Regions from separate parts of the Glutamicibacter sp. NPDC087831 genome, predicted to be linked through region 3. Evidence: riboswitches for the same ligand, from Rfam matches in the RefSeq annotation. Region 3 holds a riboswitch; each other region holds the start of a gene.
The links. A riboswitch is a leader RNA that binds a small molecule or an ion and turns the genes downstream of it on or off. The one in region 3 is predicted to bind S-adenosylmethionine.
Positions count from the first base shown of each region.

Region 1: linked by a shared signal. The riboswitch ahead of ACIOJF_RS07110 (flavin reductase family protein) and the one ahead of ACIOJF_RS16450 (hypothetical protein) in region 3 are both predicted to bind S-adenosylmethionine.
Region 2: linked by a shared signal. The riboswitch ahead of ACIOJF_RS07850 (acyl-CoA dehydrogenase family protein) and the one ahead of ACIOJF_RS16450 (hypothetical protein) in region 3 are both predicted to bind S-adenosylmethionine.

Region 1 covers NZ_JBIUVH010000002.1:132,777-138,439, forward strand. The annotation lists gene ACIOJF_RS07105 (long-chain-fatty-acid--CoA ligase) at 1-558, opposite strand, end outside; SAM riboswitch class IV at 936-1,052, shown strand; gene ACIOJF_RS07110 (flavin reductase family protein) at 1,147-1,647, shown strand; gene dnaB (replicative DNA helicase) at 2,716-4,071, shown strand; gene ACIOJF_RS07120 (ZIP family metal transporter) at 4,133-4,870, shown strand; gene ACIOJF_RS07125 (MFS transporter) at 4,894-5,663, shown strand, end outside.
Region 2 covers NZ_JBIUVH010000002.1:297,811-303,473, reverse strand. The annotation lists gene ACIOJF_RS07850 (acyl-CoA dehydrogenase family protein) at 1-1,144, opposite strand, end outside; SAM riboswitch class I at 1,195-1,285, opposite strand; gene ACIOJF_RS07845 (LLM class flavin-dependent oxidoreductase) at 1,415-2,851, opposite strand; gene ACIOJF_RS07840 (ABC transporter permease) at 2,851-3,954, opposite strand; gene ACIOJF_RS07835 (ABC transporter permease) at 3,951-4,952, opposite strand; gene ACIOJF_RS07830 (sugar ABC transporter ATP-binding protein) at 4,949-5,663, opposite strand, start outside.
Region 3 covers NZ_JBIUVH010000006.1:41,679-47,341, reverse strand. The annotation lists gene ACIOJF_RS16460 (helix-turn-helix domain-containing protein) at 1-361, opposite strand, end outside; gene ACIOJF_RS16455 (DinB family protein) at 495-1,082, shown strand; SAM riboswitch class IV at 1,150-1,263, shown strand; gene ACIOJF_RS16450 (hypothetical protein) at 1,279-1,545, shown strand; gene ACIOJF_RS16445 (VIT1/CCC1 transporter family protein) at 1,600-2,703, shown strand; gene ACIOJF_RS16440 (LOG family protein) at 2,767-3,957, opposite strand; gene ACIOJF_RS16435 (DEAD/DEAH box helicase) at 4,044-5,663, shown strand, end outside.

The DNA.
Region 1 (5,663 bases), on a different contig from region 3:
GGTGCCCGACGTGTAATTGAGAGTGATCGGAGCCCGCTCATCGGCGATGGCGTAGGGAAGTCTTTCATCCGAGGCTTGTGCGATTAGCTCGTCCAAGGTGGCGTCCACGGGCACGTCCGGACGTTCTCCGGCGTACTGGTCATCGGTGATCTCGATGAGCGCCTCCAGCGTTGGGTTCTCGCGGCGCAGGGTCTTCGTGTTCTCCAACAGCTCTGTGTCGGCAAGCATCAGCTTGGCAGCAGAATGATCAATGATGTATTGCAGCTCGTGGGCCGAGAGTCGGGTGTTCAGGGCAACGAGGACTGCGCCTGACAGCGGTACGGCGTAATGCGCCATGAGCATTTCGGGAGTATTCGGTGCCAGCACGGCCACGCGGTCGCCCGGCTCAATGCGAGCCTTCAGCGCCTGGGCAAAGCGGTGCACCCGTGCTTCGAATTCTTCATAGGAGAAGATGCGAGTTCCATGGATGACGGCGGTCTTCTTCGGATAGGCCTCGACTGTGCGTTCCAAGAAACGCAGTGGGGTCAATTCTGAATGGTTGGCCTGAATCTCTACCATGGTGTGGCTATTCCTCAATCGTCATCGATGGTTACGGAGAACAATAAGCAGGAGTGTGACTCAATGCACTCCATGACCAATAGTGGCATGAACCTCAGCGTCATGCCGGGAAACCAAGTTTCATTACGGTGGGCGGTAGGGGATTCGCGCCAGGGCCCCGAGCCCAGGGGAGGCGTTAGTGTTCTGCCGAATCAAGGGCGGCGGAAGCCTGCTGCGATCATGGGGGCCGAGGGGTTCAAGAAGCGCGGCGCATAGCGAATAAAAGGCTGCCCAAGGACTTCTGGTGGGGCCTTGGATCGAATATTGCGTCGAATATTGCGATTTGCGAAGTGAAATGTTTGACGGCTGTTCGTCATGAGCCATATCGTTTTAAACAGAATCAAGAGCATCAGCTATAAGCCCTGGCTTGCTGATCGGCAACCCTCTCAACGGTAGTGGGGTGCTCCAGGTGAGGATTCGGTTCCACGCAAAATGTGCTGGAACAAGTACCGCACACGGCGCGGAACTTCAGCCCAAGCGGCTTCGAGTAACGAGAAGCCAATGCTTGCAGGCTACTGCGCGGTGGGCAAGACCCAAAGGAATCGAGCCATGTCATTGAATCTTGAACTTGACCCGTTGACCCTGCGCAAGGTTTTCGCTCAGCATCCATCAGGGGTAGCCGCCCTCTGTGCAGAACTGGATGGCGTGAAGACGGGACTTGTCGCTTCATCGTTTACCGTGGGAGTTTCCCTCGAACCTGCACTGGTGATGTTCGCCGTGCAGAAGTCCTCGAACACTTGGCCAAAGCTGCGCGAAGCTGGCCGCATTGGCGTCTCGGTGCTGAGCGAACGCAATGATGGTGTCTGCGCTCAGATTGCCTCGAAAAATGGCGACCGGTTCCGCGGAATCGATACCTATTCCTCGGATCAGGGCGCGCTCTTCGTCAACGACTCAACGTTGTGGTTGGAGACTTCGATCTACAACGAGGTCGAAGCGGGGGATCACTGGGTAGTCCTGATGGAAGTCCACGGGCACCGCACCTCCGAGCACTCGCCACAGATCTTCCATGATTCGCGGTTCCATTCGCTGCCGATTCCTGAGCTCGTATAAGCGCTTCGCATCTTCCAAAGCTCCGGCCAGATCAAAACATCGATCTGGCCGGAGCTTTTTGAATTCCGGTTAGGCGGGTTGAGCCGTTCCCCGCAGCCCTCGACACCGGCAATGCCCGTTCTCTCACGCCACCCAGAAGACGTGGCAAGATGGCTGGCAATCTCATGGCCTGCCTTCTTGGGCCAGCTGCCCCAGGCATTTGGCGATAACCTCGTCATCAAAGTATCTGTCGCGAGAAACCTTGAACTCGCCATATCCGCCACCCGTCTGGGCCGTCGAACAGAACCACGCAGATAGCTCATGGATCCTCGCTGCACGCTGGACCAGAGCGGCAGAGAATTGCCGGCAACCCTCGCATGGGGCTTCCGAGCCATGCAAAGGCTGCGCATCACAAATGAAACCGGCGCTTTATGGCGTCTTCACTGGCGCGCGTCGCGGACGCGAAGTGGCGAGAGTGCGCCGGCAGCCCAGTCGCTGATCCAGGTTCGCCCGCCGAGTCGTTGCACACATTAAGTTATCCACCGCCCCCGAACGCAGAAACCCTAGCCGATTGTGGACTACTGGAAGATCCGGCCTTGCTGGCGAATTTAATCCACGGTGACTTAGGGTTTTGTAAATTCACCAGTATCCACAAGGTTATCCACAAAACTGTGGACAAGACGTGGGCAAATGTGTACAAAGGCTGAAAAACCCCGGGAACTGGGCGATTAAGGGTGTTGATAACCTTGGGTCGGTTGGCGTGAGCTTCAATGAATTAAGTTTCTGTCCACAGGTGTGCGAATACAAACAACCAAGTCAACAGATATTAATGATACGTAGAGTGGGGTAATCCACAGAGTTCTCCCCAGACTGTGAACAGGGAAGTCCACAGGTAGAGGAGTGTTATCCACATATTCTGTGGATAATGAGGTTTACGCCTGTTAATAACAGCCCTAGTGTTGGGTTCGGGAGAGAAATATCCACAGGCGCCTGACATCCAAATGTCCGTATCGACTGACACGATGAAGCGTTGCCATGAGGCAAGGATAATTTTTCCCAGCGGGTCAATAGGGGATGGAAGTGTCTGCAATGAGTGCTGAGCCGGTTTACGAAGGACGAGATTCCGACGCAGGGCGCAAGCCGCCACAGGATATCGAGGCCGAGATGTCGGTCCTCGGTGGCATGATGCTCTCCAAGGACGCCATTGCTGACGTCGTTGAATCCATTCGCGGCACCGACTTCTACCGTCCCTCCCACGAATCGATTTACGAGGCGATTGTCGACCTCTACGGTCGTGGCGAACCAGCCGATGCGGTCACCGTAGCCGACTTGCTGACCAAGCGCGGCGAAATCTCGCGCATTGGTGGCGCCGCCTACCTTCACAATCTCATCCAGCAGGTTCCAACTGCAGCCAACGCCGGGTACTACGCAGAAATTGTGCGCGAACGCGCCGTGCTGCGCCGATTGGTTGACGCTGGAACGCGTATTGTCCAGATGGGCTACTCGCCAGATGGTGAAGTTGACGCAATCGTCAACGAAGCCCAGGCAGAGGTCTACAAGGTGGCCGAGAACCGCAGCAGTGAAGACTACGTGCGACTTTCGGACATCATCGAAGACACCGTTGATGAAATCGAGAACGCGGCCAACGCGGGCGATGGCATTACCGGTGTGCCCACCGGATTCTATGAATTCGACGAGCTGACCCAGGGCCTGAAGGGCGGCCAGATGATCATCATCGCCGCCCGTCCTGCGGTGGGCAAGTCAACCTTCGCGCTGGACTTCGCCCGTTCTGCTGCCATCAAGCACAATATGGCCACCGTGTTCTTCTCCTTGGAAATGGGCCGCAATGAAATTGCGATGCGCCTGCTCTCGGCCGAAGCATCCATCCAGCTCCAGGATCTGCGCAAGGGCTCGGTGGAAGACGCACAGTGGACCAAGATCGCCACGACCATGGGCCGGCTGAACGAAGCCCCGTTGTTCATTGATGATTCGCCGAACATGTCCATGATGGAAATCCGTGCCAAGTGCCGTCGCCTCAAGCAGCGCAATGAGCTGCGCATGATCATCCTGGACTACCTGCAGCTGATGAGCTCGGGCAAGCGTGTGGAATCGCGCCAGCAGGAAGTTTCCGAGTTCTCGCGTAACCTCAAGCTGCTCGCCAAGGAACTCGACGTTCCGTTGATTGCGCTGTCGCAGCTGAACCGTGGTTCCGAGCAGCGTACCGACAAGAAGCCAATGGTTTCGGACCTGCGCGAATCGGGCTCGATTGAGCAGGACGCCGACATGGTGATTTTGCTGCACCGTGATGACGTCTACGACAAGGAAAACCGTCCGGGCGAAGCTGACGTGATTATCGCAAAGCACCGTGCCGGTCCGACCAAGACCATCACCGTGGCCTTCCAGGGCCACTACTCGCGCTTCAACAACATGTCCACCGAGGGTTAGTCCCAGTCAGAACTCATATGGCACCTACTAAGCCAGCGAATTGCTGGCTATAGTGGGTGCCATGTTCGCTTCGATGCAGGCTTTGCTGTGGGGCACTGTGGCCGGCTCGGCCCTGTTGCTGGGATCCGGCGCGGCCTGGTGGCTGAAGATCCCCAAGATCTGGGTCAGCGCCATCATGGCCTTCGGTGCCGGGGTCCTGGTCAGCGCACTGGCCTTCGAGCTGGTGCTCGAAGCCTATGAAACCGGCGGCCTCGTTGCGACGCTGGGCGGCGTGATCGTGGGCGCTGCCTTGTATTTCGGCGCGAACCGGCTGCTGGCCTGGAGAACCTCAAAGCGGCAGGCGCAGCGCGCAGGAGAGCAGGAGTCATCGGGAACCGCGCTCGCGGTCGGTGCACTCATCGACGGCATTCCCGAGTCCGTGGCCCTTGGACTTTCCGTGGTCGCCACCGCGAGCATTAATCCGGCGATGCTCATCGCCATATTCATCTCCAATGTCCCCGAGGGACTGGCGAGTACCGCACAGATGAAAGCGTCCGGGCGCAAGGGGTCCTCGATCGTTTTGCTCTGGGGATCGATAGCCATTTCCTGCGGCATCGCTGCCTTCCTCGGAGCGCTGCTGCTGGAATCCATGCCCGGTGAAGTGCTGGCCTTCGCCACCGCGGTCGCTGCCGGAGGCATCTTGACGATGATCGCCGACACCATGATCCCGGAAGCCTACAAGGTGGAGCACGACTACACCGGGTTGCTGGTGACCTCGGGCTTCCTGGCGGCCTTCAGCCTGCACGTGATCGGCGGCTAGGGGAAACCTGAGATCATGGATGCATGCCCCTGAACCGCAGCAGCCAATCAGCCGAGCGCGCCGAGTCCACGATCTATGCTCCGCAGTATCTTGCCACCACCCTTGGCATGTTCGTGCTCGTCTTCCTGGTCGCTTTCGAATCCATGGCCGTGACCACGGTAATGCCACTGGTCAGCGAGCTGCTGGAGGGCGAACGCTACTTCGCCCTGGCCTTTGCCGCGCCAATCGCCAGCGGGATGCTGGGGATGGTTGCCGCCGGAGAAGTCACCGACCGGTGGGGGCCCAAGCACCCGCTGTCCATCGCCGTGGCCGTTTTCTGCATTGGGCTGCTGATCTGCGGTTCAGCCGAGAACATGCAGGTCCTGATTGCCGGGCGCATCTTGCAGGGAATTGGCGGTGGCGCGATCACCGTCGCCATCTACGTGCTCATTGCCCGCGCGTATCCTGCGCATCTGCATTCCAAGATCTTCGCCCTGTTCGCTACCGCCTGGGTGGTCCCGGCGCTGATCGGCCCCTGGCTGGCCGGCTTGATGGCCGTGCACCTCGGTTGGCGCTGGGTGTTCTCCGGCGTGGCGGTGCTGGTTGTTCTCGCGTTCTGCGGGATCGTGCCGGCGTTGAAGTCGCTGAGCTCCCAGCGCAATCCGGACCTGGGGCCGATTTCCAAGAAGCGGCTGATGCTGGCCGGCCTGGCTGGACTGGCTGTCATCTGCATGAACTTGCTCGGCAATGCGCAGGGCAGCTGGTCCCTTCTGGGACTGGTCTTGGCATTGGCGGTAGCCCTTGCAGCAATTCG
Region 2 (5,663 bases), on a different contig from region 3:
GCAGCGAATGGGTGCGCACATTGCGCCAGTACAGGTCCAGGCCCACCGAGTTCGCAGTCGAAGATGAACCGGTCACCTCGAAGATCCGGTTCGCCACATCCACTCCCACCTCAGTGGAGACCACCTTGGCTTCAGCAATTTCCACGGCCAACGCCGCTCGTTCGGGCTGGGTGACTTCCCCGGCCTTCGAGAGCAGGGCATCGAATTTCCGGCCCAGCTTCTCGGTCAGCGCCGCCACTGCTGCAGTGCGGGCTTTGAGCTCTCCGACGGTGCGCTGGAAGATCGGGTCCTGCGAGTAGGTCTCTGCCTGCGAGAACAGCCAGGCGTTCTTGCGGCCCAGCAAGATCTGCTTGCCGCGCTCCAGTGCTCCCTGGGCGATGCCCAGGTAGAAGTTGGCGAAGGCCAGCTGGATACCGGGGGTAAGCAGGGTGGAGACCGGTTCATCGGTGACGAATCCCAGCAAGTCCCCTGCTTCGAGCCGCACGTTGTGGAACTTCAAGGAATTCGACGCGCTCAGCCGCTGTCCCAGGTAGTCCCAGTCGTCAACGATTTCCAAGCCATCGATATCGCGTGACAGAACCAACGCGAGAATCTGCCCGTCGTATTCTCCGCCCTGGACCAGCGCGTTGATGACGATGACCTCGCCAACACCGGAACCCGTGGAGAATCGCTTGGCTCCATTCAGTCGGTAGCCGTCCCCTTCGGCGCTCAGCGTCAAATCCGGATCAACTGGATTCACCGAATCGCCCCAGAGCCAGCCACCTTCCACGGTGCGCTGCCACCATGCCCCTTGCGCTTCTGCTGGGGCGTAGAACGCAATGCCGGACTGGTTGATGTAGTGGTAAGCCAGCAACTGCGAGATGGAGCCATCGGCTGCGGCCAGTATGCGGACCGCTTCGAAAGCCGTTTCCCAATGGGCTCCGGCTCCGCCGAATTCTGCAGGCACCAAGAGATTGAGCAACCCGGCTTCGCGCAGCAGCTGCACTTCGGCGAAAGGCTGGGCGTTCTTTCGGTCGCGTTCGAGCGCGTCAGCCGCCAGCTTGTCAGCTACTTGCTGGGCGACGTCGCGCCAATGAGCCAGTTCAGCTTCATCAGCAGTGCCGGTGTAGGGCACGCGCGGCAATTGGGTATCCAGTACAGTCATCTTCGTTCTCCTCTTGGGCTATGGATTCCGAAGGATGCAGAAAATCTGCGGATCCATCGAACCTGGCGTTAGCACTACCTGCGGAGTGCAGGCTTGCTGCGGCGTCTCGGAGCCAGGTCTCTCAGCCGCTCTGGATGGGTTGTTCTCCATCAGTGAAGCACCGACGGCCTCCGCTTGGCAGGGAAGATGTCATAGGACGGAACATCGTCATGAATCGACATTTTCGAGGCCTTCACAGGGGCCTCAGTGGCCGTCATATTTCCTCATGTGTCACCGGGCGCCTAGTACAGCTTCAGGTGTTTGGCTCGCTTGGGATTCCGCTGCCGAGGCCTTTCCCGCATAAGCCCCGCGATAGGCGGCTGCCGGGTGATCGTCAGCCACTCGCGTCGTGCCGGGACCCGCCAGATATTCGCGCAGGGTGTTGCCTTCGTATCCTGCCCAAGTTCTTCCGCGCTTCCGCAACTCGGGAACCACCAGATCGGTGAACTGCTCGAAGGAACCTGGGGTGATGGCATAGGCCAAGTTGATCCCGTCCAATCCTGATTCATCCACCCAACGCTCGATTTCGTCCGCCACGGTTTCCGGCGAACCGACGAGCACCGGTCCGATGCCGCCAACTCCGAGGTAGTCGGCGATGGCATTCGGGGTCCACTTCTGCTGCGGATTCGCTGTAGTGAAAATCGATACCGCCGATCGCGCCGCGTTGGTTTCCAGATATTGCAGCTCCTCATCCGGCGCGTACTGGCTCAGGTCCAAGCCCGACCACCCGCCATAGAATGCCATGGCACCTTCGCGCGAGGCATAGGACTGGTATTCGCGGTAGAGCTTCTGCGCCTGCGCGTCTGAATCAGCCACCACAGTGGTCATCAGCGCATAGATTTTGGCGGCGTCCCGGGGCCGACCCACCAGTTCGAACTCATCGCGGATCGCATCGGTCTGGCGGCGGGTGACCGCGGTATTGATCGAATTCAGGAAGATGCCCTCGGCATGCTGCGCGCCAAAGCGCCGGCCGCGCGAAGAAGCGCCCGCTTGGAAGATCGCCGGGGTGCGCTGGATGGAAGGCTCGGAAAGATGGATGCCCGGCACGTTGAAGTACTGGCCGTGATGGTTAATCGGATGCACCTTGGAAGGGTCGGTGTAGACGCCACGTTCGCGGTCCTTGAGAACCGCGTCTTCCTCCCATGATCCCTCCCAGAGCTTGTAGACCACGTCCATGAATTCATCGGCAATGTCGTAGCGGGCGTCGTGATCCAGCTGCCTGGCCATGCCCAGATTGCGGGCCGCCGACTCCAAGTAGCTAGTCACCACGTTCCAACCGATGCGCCCGCGGGTGAGGTGGTCCAGCGAGGAGAACTTCCGGGCCAGCGCGTAGGGTCGCTCATAGGTCAGCGCGCTGGTCACCGCGAAACCGAGATTCTTCGTGGCCGCGGCCATGGCGGAAACCTGCATGAAGGGATCGTTCAGTGGCACCTGGTCGGCATCGAGCAAGGCTGGACCGCTGGAATTCTGGTACACGTCATAGATGCCAAGTACATCGGCGAGGAACAGGGCATCAAAGCCACCGCGCTCCAGGGTCTTGGCCAGATCCACCCAGTATTCAAGGGTGTTGTATTCGTCGGCTCGATTCTGCGGGTGCCGCCACAGCCCAGGGCTCTGGTGGCTGACGCAGGTCATGTCAAAGGCGTTAAGGTGGATGCGCTTGCCCATTATTTTCTGTTTCCCTTCGCGGTGTTCGTCAGTGCCTGATGCTTGGTCGTGCGCAATAGCGCGAAGATGCCGGTGGCCGGCCGACTCTTGGCCCTCCCGAGCACCACGGCGGCGAGCAGGATGGACAGGAGAACCAGCCCTCGGGCCAGGTCTTGCCAGAAGAAGGACAGGCCAATCAGGTTCAGCCCGTTATCCAGCAGGCCAAAAATCACCACGCCGATCAGCGTTCCGCCCACGGACACTCGCCCGTAGCGGCTGATGGTTGCCCCGATGAAGACCGCGCCAATGGCATCCATCAGATAGGCCTGTCCGCTGCCCGGGACATATCCGTTGGAGCGTGCTGCCAGCACCACTCCGGCGAATCCGGCGATCACCGCGCACAACAGGTAGGCGCTGGCGATCAGCGCATTGGTCCGCAGGCCAGATATTCTTGCGGCGCTCGGCTGTTCGCCGGCCATGGTCAGCTTCCGCCCGTAGCGGGTGATGCCAAGCAGCAGGGCCACCACCAGGGAGATGGAGACCGCGTTGACGATGGCGGCGTCAATGCCCAGGAAGTATCCGCGCCCGATCACGGCAAAACCGTCCGGCACCAGGGGCGCCGACAGGTAGATCGGTGCGCCGCCGCCGGTGAGCAGCTGCTGCACGCTGGTGCCGGCAAACCACACGCTCAGCGTAGCCAGGAAAGCCGGGATTCGCAGGATCACGATCAGCAGCGCATTCACCGCTCCCACCGCCAAGGCGCAAAGCAGCCCGCCGACCACGGCCACCCACGCACGGTAGCCGTCATGGATCAGCCAAGCGCTGGCCAAGGCTCCCAGATCCAGGGCCACGCCAATCGACAGGTCGATGCCTCCGGCGCGCACCACCAGGGTCAACCCGATGGCGGCCAAGGCGAGCAAAGCCACCTGCCCCAGGATTCCGAAGAGGTTTCCCACGGTGAAAAACACCGGGCTGAGCACCGAGAACACGATGAGGATCAGGGCCAACGTACCCGGAGCCACCAGCCTCGATGCTTGAAGCGTGCCGCGTTTCTTTCCGCTGTAGGCTGCGACCGGTCCGGGGCTCGGCTCCACGGGTGCGGCCAGGGTTTCAATGGTGCTCATCGGTTCTTCCTTCCGCGCAGGGTCACGCTGGCCAAGACCAGCAGGATCAGCAGGCCCTTGGCAGCACCCACCCACTGGCTGGCCACGCCCAGCAGCGTCAATCCGTTATCCAGGGCGGCCACAAATACCGCGGCCAGAACGGTGCCGACCACACTGACCAGCCGCCTGCGCGAAAAGATCATGGACATGTAGGCCACCAGGATGATGTCCAGGAGAATTTGGGTTCCGATGCCTGGAACGGCGGCCGAAAGCCTTGCCACCAGCAGCGTTCCGGCCAGGCCAGCCAACGCCGAGCTGAGCACATAGCTAGCTAGCCGGTATCGGCGCGGGTCAAGTCCCGCCACCTGCGCGGCGGTCGGATTCTGGCCAACCGCATAGGAATTCACTCCCCAGCTGGTTTTGCCATATACCCACCACACCGCTGCCCCGATGAGCGCCATAAGCCAGGCCACCAATGGGATGCCGAAGAGCACGCTGCCCCGCGCCGCTTCGAAGAAGCCACCGGTAACGGCGATCTTCAAGTTCTGGCTGAAGACCAGTTCCAGCGAAGCGGCCACCCCCATGGTGGCCAAGGTGGCCAGCAGCGGACGCAGGCCAAAGGTGACCGAGAGGCCATTGACGACGCCGATCGCGGTGGCAACGAGGACCCCGTAGAGCACCGCGACCATGCCCGGGGTTCCGGCAGCCGCGGCCAGCGCGGTCACCGTTCCGGCTAGTCCTGCCACCGCGCCGGTGGACAGGTCGATGCCTCCGTTGAGCACGTCGTCGCCGCCAGCGATGATCACAATGGCCAGCCCCACCCCGGCAATGCCGAAGACCGACGCTTGGGTCAGGATGGTGGCGATATTCGAAGCCGTCAAGAAAAATGGGGAACCGAAGGCAAAGAGCAGCAGCACCGCGGTGATGCCGGCGTAGCCGATCCAGGCCGCCAATCTCGGCTTCGTGCGGGACGCGCCAGGCGCAGGTGCTTCGTCGACCGGAACAAGGGTGGCGCTCATGCTTTGACCTCTTCGCGTGATGTTCCGGCGGTTTGGCCGCTGGATGCCAAGTGAAGAATTCTTTCCGTACTCGCCTCGCTCGACGGCAGTTCGGCGATGATCCGACCGCGATAGAGCACCAGCACTCGATCGGCCAGTCCCACTACTTCTTCCAGGTCAACGCTGACCAACAGCGCGGCGGCTCCCTGCTGGACCAACTGGGAAATCTGCGCGTAGATATGCGCACGGCTTCCCACGTCGACGCCCGAGGTGGGTTGGTCAAAGACGAGCGCGTCCGATCCCTTGGCCAACCAGCGGGCCAATACCGCTTTCTGCTGGTTGCCGCCGGACAAACCCGAAGCCACGGCTTCTGGATTCGCCGGACGGATATCCAGGCGCTGCACCAGTTCGCTGGCTGTGTCCCGCTCTTTGCGCGCATTCAACAAGCCCAGGCGGCGGCCAAGCTTTCGCAGGCTGGCCGCTGCAATATTTTCGCGCACGGTGTTGCGCAGGAAGATGCCATCTGAATGCCGGTTCGACGGGACGTAGGCGCCTGCCCGGGCGGCAAAGTCCGCCGCAGATGCCACCGGCCGGCCGTGCAGCAGCGCCGAGCCGGTATGCGCACGATTGCCGGTGGCCGCGTCGGCGAGCACCTCAATCCCCGATCCCACCAATCCGGTGACGGCCACGATTTCTCCGGGCGCCACCGAGATATTGATGCCGCTCAATGTT
Region 3 (5,663 bases):
CCTTGGGCGCAATCTCGGCGCGAATCATCTGCACCCGCTTCTCGCTGCGCGGCGTGACCAGCTGCTCCGTGATGCCGTCACCGCCCAGGGAAACACGGGGTGCCTGCTCCAGTCGGACCAGTTTCGTTTCAGGAACCTCGAAGAGGGTACCGACCTCCATGCCCAGCACTTCGCACAACCGCAAAAGAGTGGAAACCGAAGGGCTGGTCAGGTCGCGCTCCACACGCGAGAGGAAACCCTTGGTCAGTCCGGATAGCTCGGCGACCTGGTCAATGGTCATACGCTGGGTCTGGCGCACCCCGCGCAGCCTCGCACCGATATTGATCGCGGCACCGGTTGGTTCAACTGGCAAGGTTTTCATCGTTTGGCTCCTCGACGTTTTCTGCAGCAACAACCGCAACCACTTTGGCTTCAAGGCCTGCGGGGCAAGTTTACCAATGGTAAACACACCGCGCCCTCTACCGCGAGACTGCAGCGCTCACTAGACTCTGCCCATGGACAGCACCAAGGACAAGCTCTGCGGGTACCTGAACGACGCGCGCGAGAATGCGATCTACAAGGCAGAAGGCCTCGCCGAACACCTGGCACGCACTCCGCTCACCCCTACAGGCACCCATATCCTGGGAGTACTGCACCATTTGGCGATCAATGAATACGAATATTTCGGCACCTGCCTCAAGCGCAGGGCCGATGACCGCTACGTTCGCGAATTCATTGCGCCGCATGATCCCGACGCGGATTTCCTCCCGCCAGCAGATATGGATGCGCAACAGCTGATCGGCCTGTATCGGAAAGCCATCGCCTTCGCCGATGAAGCCATCAGCGATCTGCCCCTGGACTGTCCCGTAGAGGTACCGTGGTGGGGGCCAGCTGGCAAAACCACCTTGGATCACCTGCTCATCCATGCGCTCGCCGAAACCTCCCGGCATGCAGGGCATCTGGATATTATCCGCGAGCAGCTCGATGGCCGCGCTGGCTGGACCGCGCAACTGGATCTGCTGCCCGACTACACCGCGGGGCAATGGGCCGAACAACGCGAGAAGCTGCAGCAACTGGCCAATGCCTTTGCCCCGGGCAGCTGAGCCGCAGTCATATTACGCATTCGGACTTCACCGCGCCCTGCCGCCGGCGGTACCATCGGAAATGTTGCTTCACGAGACGCGGCGCCAAGCTCCGACTGGCCGCGCACCAACCCCAAGTTCATGGGTGGTTCGGATGAGGAAGCGGTCCGCGCACCAACAGGTGCACGGGCAAGAGCTCGCAAGAGAGTTGACCTCCATGGCATATCCGATTCTGCCCGTCATCGACCGCCAGACCGGCCAAGTGCAGTTCAAGGCCGAGGGGCGCTGGCGCACCCGCTACGTTGCAGATCCGCTCAGGCTTGAACGGCTCATTGCCCGTTGCGCCCGCAGGCCGACCTATGATCCGGCCACTTCTGAATTGCAGCTGGTGCTGCCGGTAGCCGGAAATCCCGCGGGCAAGAGAATTGCTTTTAGCCTTGCCAAATTCCCAAGTGCAGGAGCCCTGACTAAACTGGGTGGTTGATCCGATCCACGGGTTTCATTGGAAAATCCATGTTCCAGGAGAGTCATCGTCGCGATGCCACAGCACCCAGAAACCGAACCTACCAAAGCGCAGATCCAGCGATGGCGCAAGTATCTCGCTGATGAAGTCGCCGAAGGCTCCATCTACAGGGCCCTCGCGGAAAAGAAAACCGGTCAAGAACGGCAAATCCTGCTGGGCCTTGCAGAGGCGGAAGCCCGCCACGAATCCCACTGGCGCGTCCTGCTCGGCGAGCATTTCAAGGAAGTCCGCCCGTCGCTGCGACGCACCATGCTGCGTTTCCTGGCATTGCATTTCGGTTCGGTCTTCGTGCTGGCCATGGCCCAGCGCTCCGAAAGCAGTTCGCCCTACCGCGACGACAAGGACGCCACCGCGCAGATGGCGGCCGACGAACAGGTCCACGAAGAGGTCGTCCGGGCGCTGGCTACAGCAGGCCGTGCGCGCCTTTCGGGCAACTTCCGCGCTGCGGTCTTCGGCGCCAACGACGGGCTGGTTTCCAACCTGGCGTTGATCATGGGTATCGGTGCGACCGGTGTTTCAGCGACCTTCGTGCTGTTCTCCGGTGTTGCCGGTTTGCTGGCCGGCGCACTGTCCATGGCAGCTGGCGAATACGTCTCGGTGCGTTCCCAGCGCGAGCTGCTGACCGCCTCGCGACCAACCCAGGTCACGCTAACCGCCGCCCCGAACCTCGATCTGGACGCCAACGAGCTGGTGCTGATCTACAAGGCCCGCGGAATGAGCGATGAAGATGCAGCGCACCGGGCCGCAGAACGCATGGGCCTGTTCACCTGCGATTGCAACCCCGACTTCTCGTTGAACCCGGAAGGCCGCGGCGAAGAACTCGAGAAGGAGCACCAGGAACTGGGGTCGGCCACCGGCGCGGCGGCCACCTCGTTCATCCTTTTCGCTTCCGGCGCGGTCGTGCCGATCCTGCCTTATATCCTTGGGCTCTCCGGCATGACCGCGATCCTCGTCTCGGTAGTCCTGGTAGGCGTGGCCCTGATGATCACCGGAGGGATCGTGGGACTGCTTTCCGGTGCCTCCCCGCTCAAGCGCGGCCTGCGCCAGCTAGCCATCGGCTGGGGCGCAGCGGCCATCACCTACTGCTTGGGCCTGATCTTCGACGTCAGCATCGGATAGCAGCCTGCTGCGATTCGAATGCCGGTACAGCTTTGGCTGTACCGGCATTTTCCATGCCGTGCTCTAGCTGTTCTCCGGCCGCCGGGTACGCCGGCGCAGGGTTTGCATGCTCTGGATGAACTCCATCGCTTCTTCGGCGGTATCCACCAGAGCAATCTTCTGTTCCATGACACGGTCCTTGGCCAGGGCCTGAAGCAGCGGCCAAGCAGGCAGATCCCTCGTCCAATAGTCCTTGCCGATCAGCACCATCGGCACCACGCGAGCACCGGTAGCGTAGTAGTTTTCGCAGGCATCCTGGAAGATTTCCTGCACCGTGCCGGCGGCCCCGGGCAGAACTACCAGCCCGCCGTTGGACTGCTCCAGCAAAATCGCTTCACGAATGGAATTGGTGAAGAACTTGGCAATCTGGGTGGCAAACAGATTCGGCGGCTCGTGGCCGTAGAACCAGGTTGGCACGCCCAGGGACTGCCGCTGGCTCGGGAAACGCTCCTTGACCATCAGCGCAGTTCTCGCCCAGCCGGTGCGCTGATGGATCGCATCTGGCGCTTCGGCCAGCATCTGCAATGCCGTAGCGACATCTTCTTGCCCGTAATCGGCCAGCCACGCACCGGCGTTGGCGGCTTCCATTGCGCCGGGGCCTCCACCGGTGGCGACCGCGTAGCCGGCCCGGGTAATCATGCGCCCAAGCTCCAAAGCTTGCGCATACTGCGCAGTGCCCCGGCTCATCGCATGCCCGCCCATCACCCCGATAATCGGGGTTTCCTTGAACGTGCCCTCGTACACCGCCGAGACCAGCGCCTGGCCAATGTGGTGATCATGCAGGGTTCTTGCCAGCGCATTGCTATCGCTATCGGAATTCACCGCTGCATGCTGCTGGGAGTACGCGTAGATCTTCGCATCAGGCACTTGCTCGTAGGTCTGCGTCCGGATCCCCGAGTACAACTCATGCGGCGAATACAAGCCGCGAGCCACCGTCTCGAAGGGAAGCTCCTCCCCCGAGCTCATGCACAGCCCGCCAGTGGCTTGCACGATCTGCGCTCCTTGCGCGGAATACTGGCAATCGATGAATAGCGCTTCGGAAAGATCCAAGGATTCCAGCACGGTATCCCGTTCGCGCAGATCAACACGGTGCACTCGCCAGCCTTTTCCGCGTGCGCGGTGGGAAGCCAGCGCTTCGGCTGCGAGACGGTCGAATTCAACGAGCGTCGTTATGTTCACTGCGCGTGCTGGAAGGTAGGGCCACACTTGGGACATGCGTCAACGCTACGTCATAGATAGTGATTATTCACAGAAAGGCCCTTCAACTTTCGCGAAGGCCCGGAACGTGAAACGATGAGAGGATGATTGAATCTGTTCCACCAACCATTGATGCCCGCCACTTATTGGCTTTTCTGGGCAACGTTCCTTTCTTCTATGGAAAGAACCTGGCTGCAGAAGCAAATTCCGTGGTTGACGTGGAATTCGACGAAAGCACCCACCAGATCGAAGGCACCGTCACCGATTCTGGCGAAGAATACTCCCCGATGATCCAGGTCCTCATGGACGGTGGAGAGTGGAAGATCGAATCGTGCGAGTGCACCTGCGACGCACCGGGCATCTGCTCGCACATCGCGGCACTGGCTATTGTCTCCAACAAGATCGCTTCCCAGCCACGCCCCGTGCCTGCCCGGGAAGAGAAGCCGAACACAGTTTGGTCGCAGCAAATCGATTCATGGTTTGAAGAGTCCGAGCCGGGCCCGGCCGATGGCCTGCTTGGTTCGCAGCACGATCCGGTAGTGCCGATGGCGCTTCAGTTCCTGCTCTTCGATTCGAAGGACGCCACCCAGCAGCAACAATGGATGCCGACCGGAACCATCCCGCACCCGACCCGCAATAAGCGCTTCCGCTTGGGAGTGCGCCCAATGGTTCGCAACACCGAAGGCCGTTGGGTTCGTGGCCAGCTTCGCTGGACCACCCTGGGCTTCAAGACCTACGGCTGGAACCTGCTGCGGGCGCAGCACCACTGGTTTACCCGCTTTGCCTCCATGGCGCGCAGCGACAGCCAGCTGCAGTTCAAGGTGGATGAAGACTGGCTGTTCCTGGACGAGTACGCTTCCGAGCTGCTCTGGCCACTGCTTGACCAAGCTGATGAGCTGGGAATTCCGCTGATCACGACCCGATCCGAGCAGCGCGTGCGCATCGTTGCTCCAGCCAGCTTCAGCATGCAGGCCTCCCTGGATGAGCAACGGCTGCAATTGGACGGTGTCCTGCACATTGCAAACCAGGATCTCATTCTCGATCCGGAGGCACCAAGCGGTGTCATCGCCGAGCATGGTTTCTATGCCCAGTTGGCTCAGCCTGATGAGATTTGGCTCGCGCCAAGTGTTGAGCCGATTCCTGACGCGCACCGCCGCTGGTATGTTGACCGCCGTCCGGTCACCGTGCCTAGGCCGGAGATCAACGATTTCTTTGAATCCTCCTACCCGCGTTTGGCCCGCCGTTTCGAGCTGCGTAGCGTTAGCGACGAGCTGGAATTGCCTGCTTTGAAACCGCCCTATGTGCAGGCGACCGTGGTCTACAAGCGCGAATTCAACGAGAATAACGAACCGAACGACACCGCCGCGCTGGACTTCCAGATCCTCTACCCGGGGATCCCTGGCGACCAGGAAGTGTATGACCTTGAGGCCGAGGAACTGCTTCAGGCCGCAGTGCATGAAGTTTTCCTGGTCCATGAAGAAAGCGGCAATCCCAACTTGTCGCCGAAGTTCTACGCCCGCGATGACACCATCGATTTCGTCACCGAGATCCTCCCCGCGCTGGAACGCATTCCTGAAGTCAAGCTGGTTGAGAAGGGCACCCGGCCGAAATTCCGTCAGCTGCGTGAACTTCCTCAGCTGAAGATCAATGCCGTGAATCATGAACGGACCGACTGGCTGGACCTTGGCTTGCTGATCACCGTGGGCAACCACGAGGTTCCTTTC